2 linked regions of the Accumulibacter sp. genome follow. Each later gene encodes a partner of the first gene's protein in a complex. Links are inferred from orthologs where the notes say so. Each region holds a gene or a part of one and is shown on either strand. Other genes may lie near its edges.

Region 1 (3,276 bases):
CGGCGATTTGACGCCGCGTCTGGCGGCATGCGTGGCGCCCGGCGGCATGCTCGAGATCGTCGATATCCTGCCGATCCAGCTCGATAACCTCTCCGGCAAGCTGGCGGCGGCGGCGCCGGTGCGCATGCATTGCATGGATTCGGCGGCGTTGAGCTTTGCTGACGCCGCTTTCGATCGCGCCCTGCTGTTCTTCCTCCTGCACGAGCAGCCGCAGGCGGTTCGCGAGAAGACGCTGGCCGAGGCGCTGCGCGTGGTTCGACCGGGCGGAACGCTGACCATCGTGGATTATGCGCCGCCGAGCCGCCTGAATCCGCTGCGCTACTTCTGGAAACCGGTTCTCGACCGCCTGGAGCCGTTTGCGCGGGATCTCTTCAGCGAGGAGGTGGCCGCCTGGCTGCCGCGCGACGGTCGTTCGGTCATGGTCAGCAAGCAACGTTTCTTCGGGGGCATGTACCAGATGTTGACGCTCCGCGTCGTCGCCGGTGCCAGTGGGTAGCGGGCAGGCGGACGCGCAATCGACTGGCCGCGGCGCACCGTGCTGCCGCGGCTTTCCGCAGGATGATCGTCACCGGCTCCGGGTCGGTGCGAGAAAGGATCAAGCATGGAGAGTTACAAGGCAGACGTGGTGATCGTGGGTGGCGGCGGGGCCGGCCTGCGGGCGGCAATCGCCGTTGCCGAGGCCGACCCTGCGCTGCAGATCGCGCTGGTGTCGAAGGTCTATCCGATGCGCAGCCACACCGTCGCTGCCGAGGGGGGTTCGGCGGGCGTGAAGCAGGCGAGCGACAGCCTCGAGTATCACTTCAACGATACCGTGCATGGTGGTGACTGGCTCTGCGAGCAGGATGTGGTCGAGTACTTCGTCGCCCACTGTACGGAGGAGCTGACGCAACTCGAGCATTGGGGTTGCCCGTGGAGCCGGACGCCCGACGGCCACGTCAACGTCCGTGCCTTCGGTGGCATGAAGATCGAGCGGACGTGGTTCGCCGCCGACAAGACCGGCTTCCACATGCTGCACACGCTGTTCCAGACCTCGATCAAGTATCCGTCGATCAAGCGTTTCGACGAGCATTTCTGCGTTGACCTGATCGTCGAGGATGGGCGCGTGCAGGGTGTCGTCGCCATCGAGATCGCTTCCGGCGAATTCACGCTGGTCGAGGCGCGCTCGGTGGTGATCGCCACTGGCGGTGCCGGCCGGGTGTTTCGCGAGAACACCAACGGCGGCGTCGTCACCGGCGACGGCATGGCGCTGGCCTATCGGCACGGTGTGCCGCTGCGCGACATGGAGTTCGTCCAGTACCATCCGACCTGCATGCCGGGAACCGGTCTGCTGTTCACCGAGGCCTGTCGGGGCGAGGGTGGCTTCCTGGTCAACAAGGACGGCTATCGCTACCTGCAGGACTATGGGCTGGGGCCGGCCGAACCGACGCCACGCAACAAGGCGATGGAACTCGGACCGCGCGACCGCCTGAGCCAGGCCTTCTGGTACGAGCAGCAGAAGGGCCGGACGATCGAGGGGCCGCACGGCTCGGTGGTCCACCTTGATCTGCGTCACCTCGGAGAGCATAAGCTGCGCGAACGCTTGCCGCAGATCTATGAGCTGGCCGAGCAGTTCATGGGCGTCGACCCGGCGCATGCGCCGATCCCGGTGCGCCCGGCGGTGCACTACACGATGGGCGGCATTCTCGTCGACGGCCGCTGCGCGGCGCCGTTGCCGGGGCTCTATGCCGCCGGCGAGTGTTCCAGCGTCGGCATCCACGGCGCCAACCGGCTGGGTTCCAACTCGCTGTCGGAACTGCTCGTCTTCGGCAAGGTCGCCGGCGTCGAGGCTGCCCGGCATGCACGCTCGGTGCCTCCTGGCGATTCCGCCCGGCTGCTGAAGCAGGCGCAGGCGGTCGAGCAGCGCGTCCAGGGACTGAAGACGAAGAGCGGCGGCAGCGAGCGCATCGCCACGCTGCGCAAGGAAATGGCGCAGACGATGGAGGACGGCTGCGGTATCTACCGTCTTGCCGACAGCATGCAGAAGACCTGCGACAAGCTCGACGAGCTCAAGGATCGTTTCCGCAACGTCAATCTCGAGGACAAGTCGAGCGTCTGGAACACCGAATGGCTGCTCGCCATCGAGCTCGAGTATCAGCTCGACGTCGCGCAGTCGATGGCCTGTTCGGCGATCCAGCGGCGCGAGTCGCGTGGCGCCCATCAGCGCCTCGACGGTTACGAGCAGCGCGACGATGTCAAGTTCCTGGCGCACTCGCAGGCGCACTACGTCGCCGGCGGTCCGCCGCGGATCGACTACGGACCGGTCAGGATCACCAAGTCGCAGCCGGGCACACGGGCTTATGGGGCCGCAGGAGAAAAGGCCGAGCAGGAAAGGAAGGCGTCCAATGTCTGAGATGCAAAAGACGATCGAAATCGAGGTCCTTCGCTACCACCCGGAAAAGGACAGGGAGCCGCACCGGCAGGTGTTCGAGGTGCCGTTCACCGACGACATGTCGGTCCTGCAGGGCGTGCAGTACATCAAGGATTACCTCGACGGCTCCCTGAGCTTTCGCTGGTCGTGCCGGATGGCCATCTGCGGCAGTTGCGGCATGATGATCAACGGCATACCGAGCCTGTCGTGCCAGACCTTCCTGCGCGATTACTACCCGGCGCGCGTGCGCGTCGAAGCGCTGGCCCACTTCCCGATCGAGCGCGACCTGGTGATCAACATGGAAGGCTTCATCGAGAAACTCGAGAGCATCCAGCCCTACATCATCCCGAAGGAGGAGCGCACTCTGGCGCAGGGCGAGTATCTGCAGACGCCCGAGCAGCTCAATGCCTATGAGCAGTTCAGCTCGTGCATCAATTGTCTGCTCTGCTACGCTGCCTGCCCGCAGTTCGGTCTCAATTCGAGCTTCATCGGACCGGCGGCGACGGCGCTGCTGCACCGCTACAACGTCGATTCGCGGGATGGCGGCAAGGCCGAGCGGATGGAACTGATCAATTCCGAGGAAGGCGTGTTCAACTGCACGGCAGTCGGCTACTGTTCGGAGGTCTGTCCGAAGCACGTGGACCCGGCGAACGCCGTCAACCAGAACAAGACCAACAGCGCAGCCGACTATTTCCTGCGTTTCCTCGCTCCGAAAGGAGGTGCCAAGTGAACAAGCGACGTCCCTATGTGCGCTCGATGGACGGCTGGTGGCGCAAGAACCCGTTCTTTGTCGAGTACATGATCCACGAAGGTACCGCCCTCTTCGTCGCCGCCTACGCCGGCGTCCTGCTCACCGGGCTGTATCGCCT
Region 2 (3,294 bases), 4.3 Mb from region 1 along the record:
GCGATGTTGCACGCGCTGTATCAGCGCAACGTGCGCGCCAACACGCAGTTCTTCGTCGAGTGGATGGCGCTTGACCTGATCCGCGACGAGTCGGGGCAGGTGCTCGGGGTCATTGCGCTCGAGATGGAGACCGGCGAGGTCGTCGCCTTCCACAGCAAGGCGACGGTTTTTGCCACCGGCGGCGCCGGCAGAATCTACTACTCTTCCACCAATGCCTTCATCAATACCGGCGATGGCCTCGGAATGGCGGCGCGCGCAGGCATCGCGCTCGAAGACATGGAGTTCTGGCAGTTCCACCCGACTGGGGTTGCCGGCGCCGGCGTGCTGATCACCGAAGGGGTGCGCGGCGAGGGCGGCATCCTGCGCAACTCGACCAACGAACGCTTCATGGAACGCTACGCACCGAACGCCAAGGACCTCGCGTCACGTGACGTGGTCTCGCGGGCGATGGTGACCGAGATCAACGAGGGTCGAGGCTGTGGCCCGAACAAGGATTTCGTCCTGCTCGACATCACCCATCTCGATCCGGCAACGATCATGAAGCGGCTGCCCGGGATTCGCGAGATTTCGATCCAGTTCGCCGGCATCGACCCGATCAAGGCACCGATTCCGGTCGTGCCGACCTGCCACTACCAGATGGGCGGCGTGCCGACCAACTACAAGGGACAGGTCGTCGGCGACGACGGCGCGCCGGTCCGCGGGTTCTATGCCGCCGGTGAAGTGGCCTGCGCTTCGGTGCATGGTGCCAATCGCCTGGGAACGAATTCGCTGCTCGACCTGCTGGTCTTCGGCAAGGCTTCCGGTGACACGGTGATCGACGACCTGCGTTCGGGCGAGATCGGTCTCAGGGATCTGCCGGCTGGCTTCGCCGATCGTACGCTGGCGCGGCTGAACCGTCTCAACACGCAGACGGGCGGCGCCAGTGTCAACGAATGCCGCCTCGAGCTGCAGCGGACGATGCAGAAGCACTGCGGCGTCTTCCGCTTCAAGGACATGCTCGTCGAGGGTGTCGCGAAGATCATCGAGGTCGAGAAAGCCGTCGCGCATACGGAAATCAAGGACAAGTCGCAGGTTTGGAATACCGCCCGCGTCGAGGCGCTTGAGCTGGACAACCTGGTCGAGGTGGCGAAGGCGACGATGGTTTCGGCCGAAGCCCGCAAGGAATCACGCGGCGCGCATGTGCGCGATGACGCGCCGGACACTGCGGCCAACCCGAATGGGCGCGACGACGCCAACTGGCACAAGCATACCCTCTGGCACCGCGAGGGCAATCGCCTGAGCTACAAGCCGGTGATCATGAAGCCGCTGTCCGTCGAAACCATCGCGCTGAAGACGCGTTCCTACTGATCGTGCGCCAAGGAGTGCAAGATAATGGCTACCAGTACCATGCAGTTCAAGATCTACCGCTACGATCCCGACAAGGACAACGCACCGTACATGCAGGATGCTTCGGTCGAGGTCGATTTCTCGCTTGACCGCAAGTTGCTCGACGTCCTGACGCGGCTGAAGGCCAAGGATGACAGCCTGTCCTATCGCCGCTCGTGCCGCGAAGGCATCTGCGGTTCCGACGCGATGAACATCAACGGCAAGAACGGCCTCGCCTGCCTGACCGAGATCAAGGATCTCAAGCAGCCGGTCGTCCTGCGGCCGCTGCCCGGCCTGCCGGTGATTCGCGACCTGATCGTCGACATGACCCAGTTTTTCAAGCAGTACCACTCGATCAAGCCGTACCTGATCAACGAGGGGCCACGTCCAGAACGCGAGCGGCTGCAGTCGCCGGAAGAGCGCGAGGAACTCAACGGCCTCTACGAGTGCATTCTCTGCGCCTGCTGTTCCACCTCTTGCCCCTCGTTCTGGTGGAATCCCGACAAGTTCGTCGGACCGGCAGGGTTGCTCAACGCTTACCGCTTCATTGCCGACACCCGCGATCAGGCAACCAACGAGCGCCTCGATGATCTCGAGGATCCCTACCGTCTGTTCCGTTGCCATACGATCATGAACTGCGTCGATGTCTGCCCGAAAGGACTGAACCCGACGCGGGCGATCGGCAAGATCAAGGAAATGATGGTTCGTCGCGCCATCTGATGGACGATAGGGAAAAGCTCAACCGCCTGCGCTGGCGTTGCACCCGGCGCGCGATGCTGGAGATGGATCTGCTGCTCGGCGAGTTCCTCGAGCGGCTCTACCCGACCCTCGATGCAGCGCAGGCGGATGCTTTCGTCACCATGGCCGACATGGAGGACCTGGAGCTGTGGCCGCTGGTCAATGGCCAGCGCGAGCCCGACGATCCGGTTCAGGCCGAAGTACTCGCCTTGTTGCGCAACGTAAGAGTTAAGTAAGGAAGCTGTCCTAGTCTCAGAGCTTCCTGTTCGTAGCTGTGACCTCAACACCTGAACGGGGATTTATAGAATGACGACCGAGCGCAAAGCAACTCTGATCATCGAAGGACGGCCGCCCGTCGAGTTTCCAATCATGACGCCGACACACGGCAATGATTGCATCGACATTCGCACCCTGGGCGCCAAGACCGGCCTGTTCACCTACGATTCCGGCTACCTTTCGACGGCGAGCTGTCGATCGACGGTCACCTTCATCGATGGCGACAAGGGTGAGTTGCTCTACCGTGGCTACCCGATCGAGCAACTGGCCGAGCAGTGCAACTTCCTTGAGGTCGCCTACCTGCTCTGGCACGGCGAACTGCCGGACGCCAAGCAGAAAAGGAAGTTCGAACTGAACATCAAGGAACACACCATGGTGCACGAGCAACTGGTGAAGTTCTATCAGGGCTTCCGCCGTGACGCGCACCCGATGGCCGTGCTGGTCGGAGTCGTCGGCGCGTTGTCGGCGTTCTATCACGAGGCCGAGGATTTCTCCGACCTCGAGCACCAGAGCATCAGCTTCAACCGCATCGTTGCCAAGTTGCCGACGATCGTCGCCATGGCCTACAAGTATCATCGCGGCGAACCGTTCATGTATCCGCGCAACGATCTCGACTACACGGCGAATTTCATGCACATGATGTTCGCGACACCGTGCGAGAAGTACGTCCCGAATCCGGTTCTCGTGCATGCGCTCGACACCATCTTCACGCTGCACGCCGACCACGAGCAGAATGCATCGACCTCGACGGTGCGCCTCTCCGGCTCTTCCGGTGCCAATCCCTACGCCTGCATCTCGGCCGGCATCGCCTGCCTCTGGGGCCCGGCGCATGGTGGTGCGAACGAAGCCTGCCTGCAGATGCTCGAGGAGATCCACGACGTTTCGCGCGTCGGCAAGTACATCACGCGGGCGAAG

The links.
Region 2: frdA (region 1) and V5B60_RS19925 share a complex: the UniProt entries of both Escherichia coli proteins name them as parts of the enzyme complex. The link is inferred for Accumulibacter sp. from one-to-one orthologs.

What each region holds. Positions count from the first base shown.
Region 1 is NZ_JAZKUG010000001.1:176,442-179,717, reverse strand. Bases 38-2,995 are described here. They hold frdA (fumarate reductase (quinol) flavoprotein subunit), read left to right. Parts: upstream 38-601; coding sequence 602-2,389; downstream 2,390-2,995. Other genes in these bases: V5B60_RS00800 (succinate dehydrogenase/fumarate reductase iron-sulfur subunit), read left to right, coding at 2,382-2,995; rquA (rhodoquinone biosynthesis methyltransferase RquA), read left to right, coding at 38-496. Outside these bases: more of rquA, read left to right, coding at 1-37; more of V5B60_RS00800, read left to right, coding at 2,996-3,137; V5B60_RS00795 (fumarate reductase subunit C), read left to right, coding at 3,134-3,276. UniProt on the Escherichia coli protein: Two distinct, membrane-bound, FAD-containing enzymes are responsible for the catalysis of fumarate and succinate interconversion; fumarate reductase is used during anaerobic growth, and succinate dehydrogenase is used during aerobic growth.
Region 2 is NZ_JAZKUG010000001.1:4,519,170-4,522,463, reverse strand. The notes cover bases 253-3,228. They hold V5B60_RS19925 (succinate dehydrogenase iron-sulfur subunit), read left to right. Parts: upstream 253-1,371; coding sequence 1,372-2,085; downstream 2,086-3,228. Other genes in these bases: gltA (citrate synthase), read left to right, coding at 2,410-3,228; V5B60_RS19920 (succinate dehydrogenase assembly factor 2), read left to right, coding at 2,085-2,339; sdhA (succinate dehydrogenase flavoprotein subunit), read left to right, coding at 253-1,347. Also shown: more of sdhA, read left to right, coding at 1-252; more of gltA, read left to right, coding at 3,229-3,294. UniProt on the Escherichia coli protein: Two distinct, membrane-bound, FAD-containing enzymes are responsible for the catalysis of fumarate and succinate interconversion; the fumarate reductase is used in anaerobic growth, and the succinate dehydrogenase is used in aerobic growth.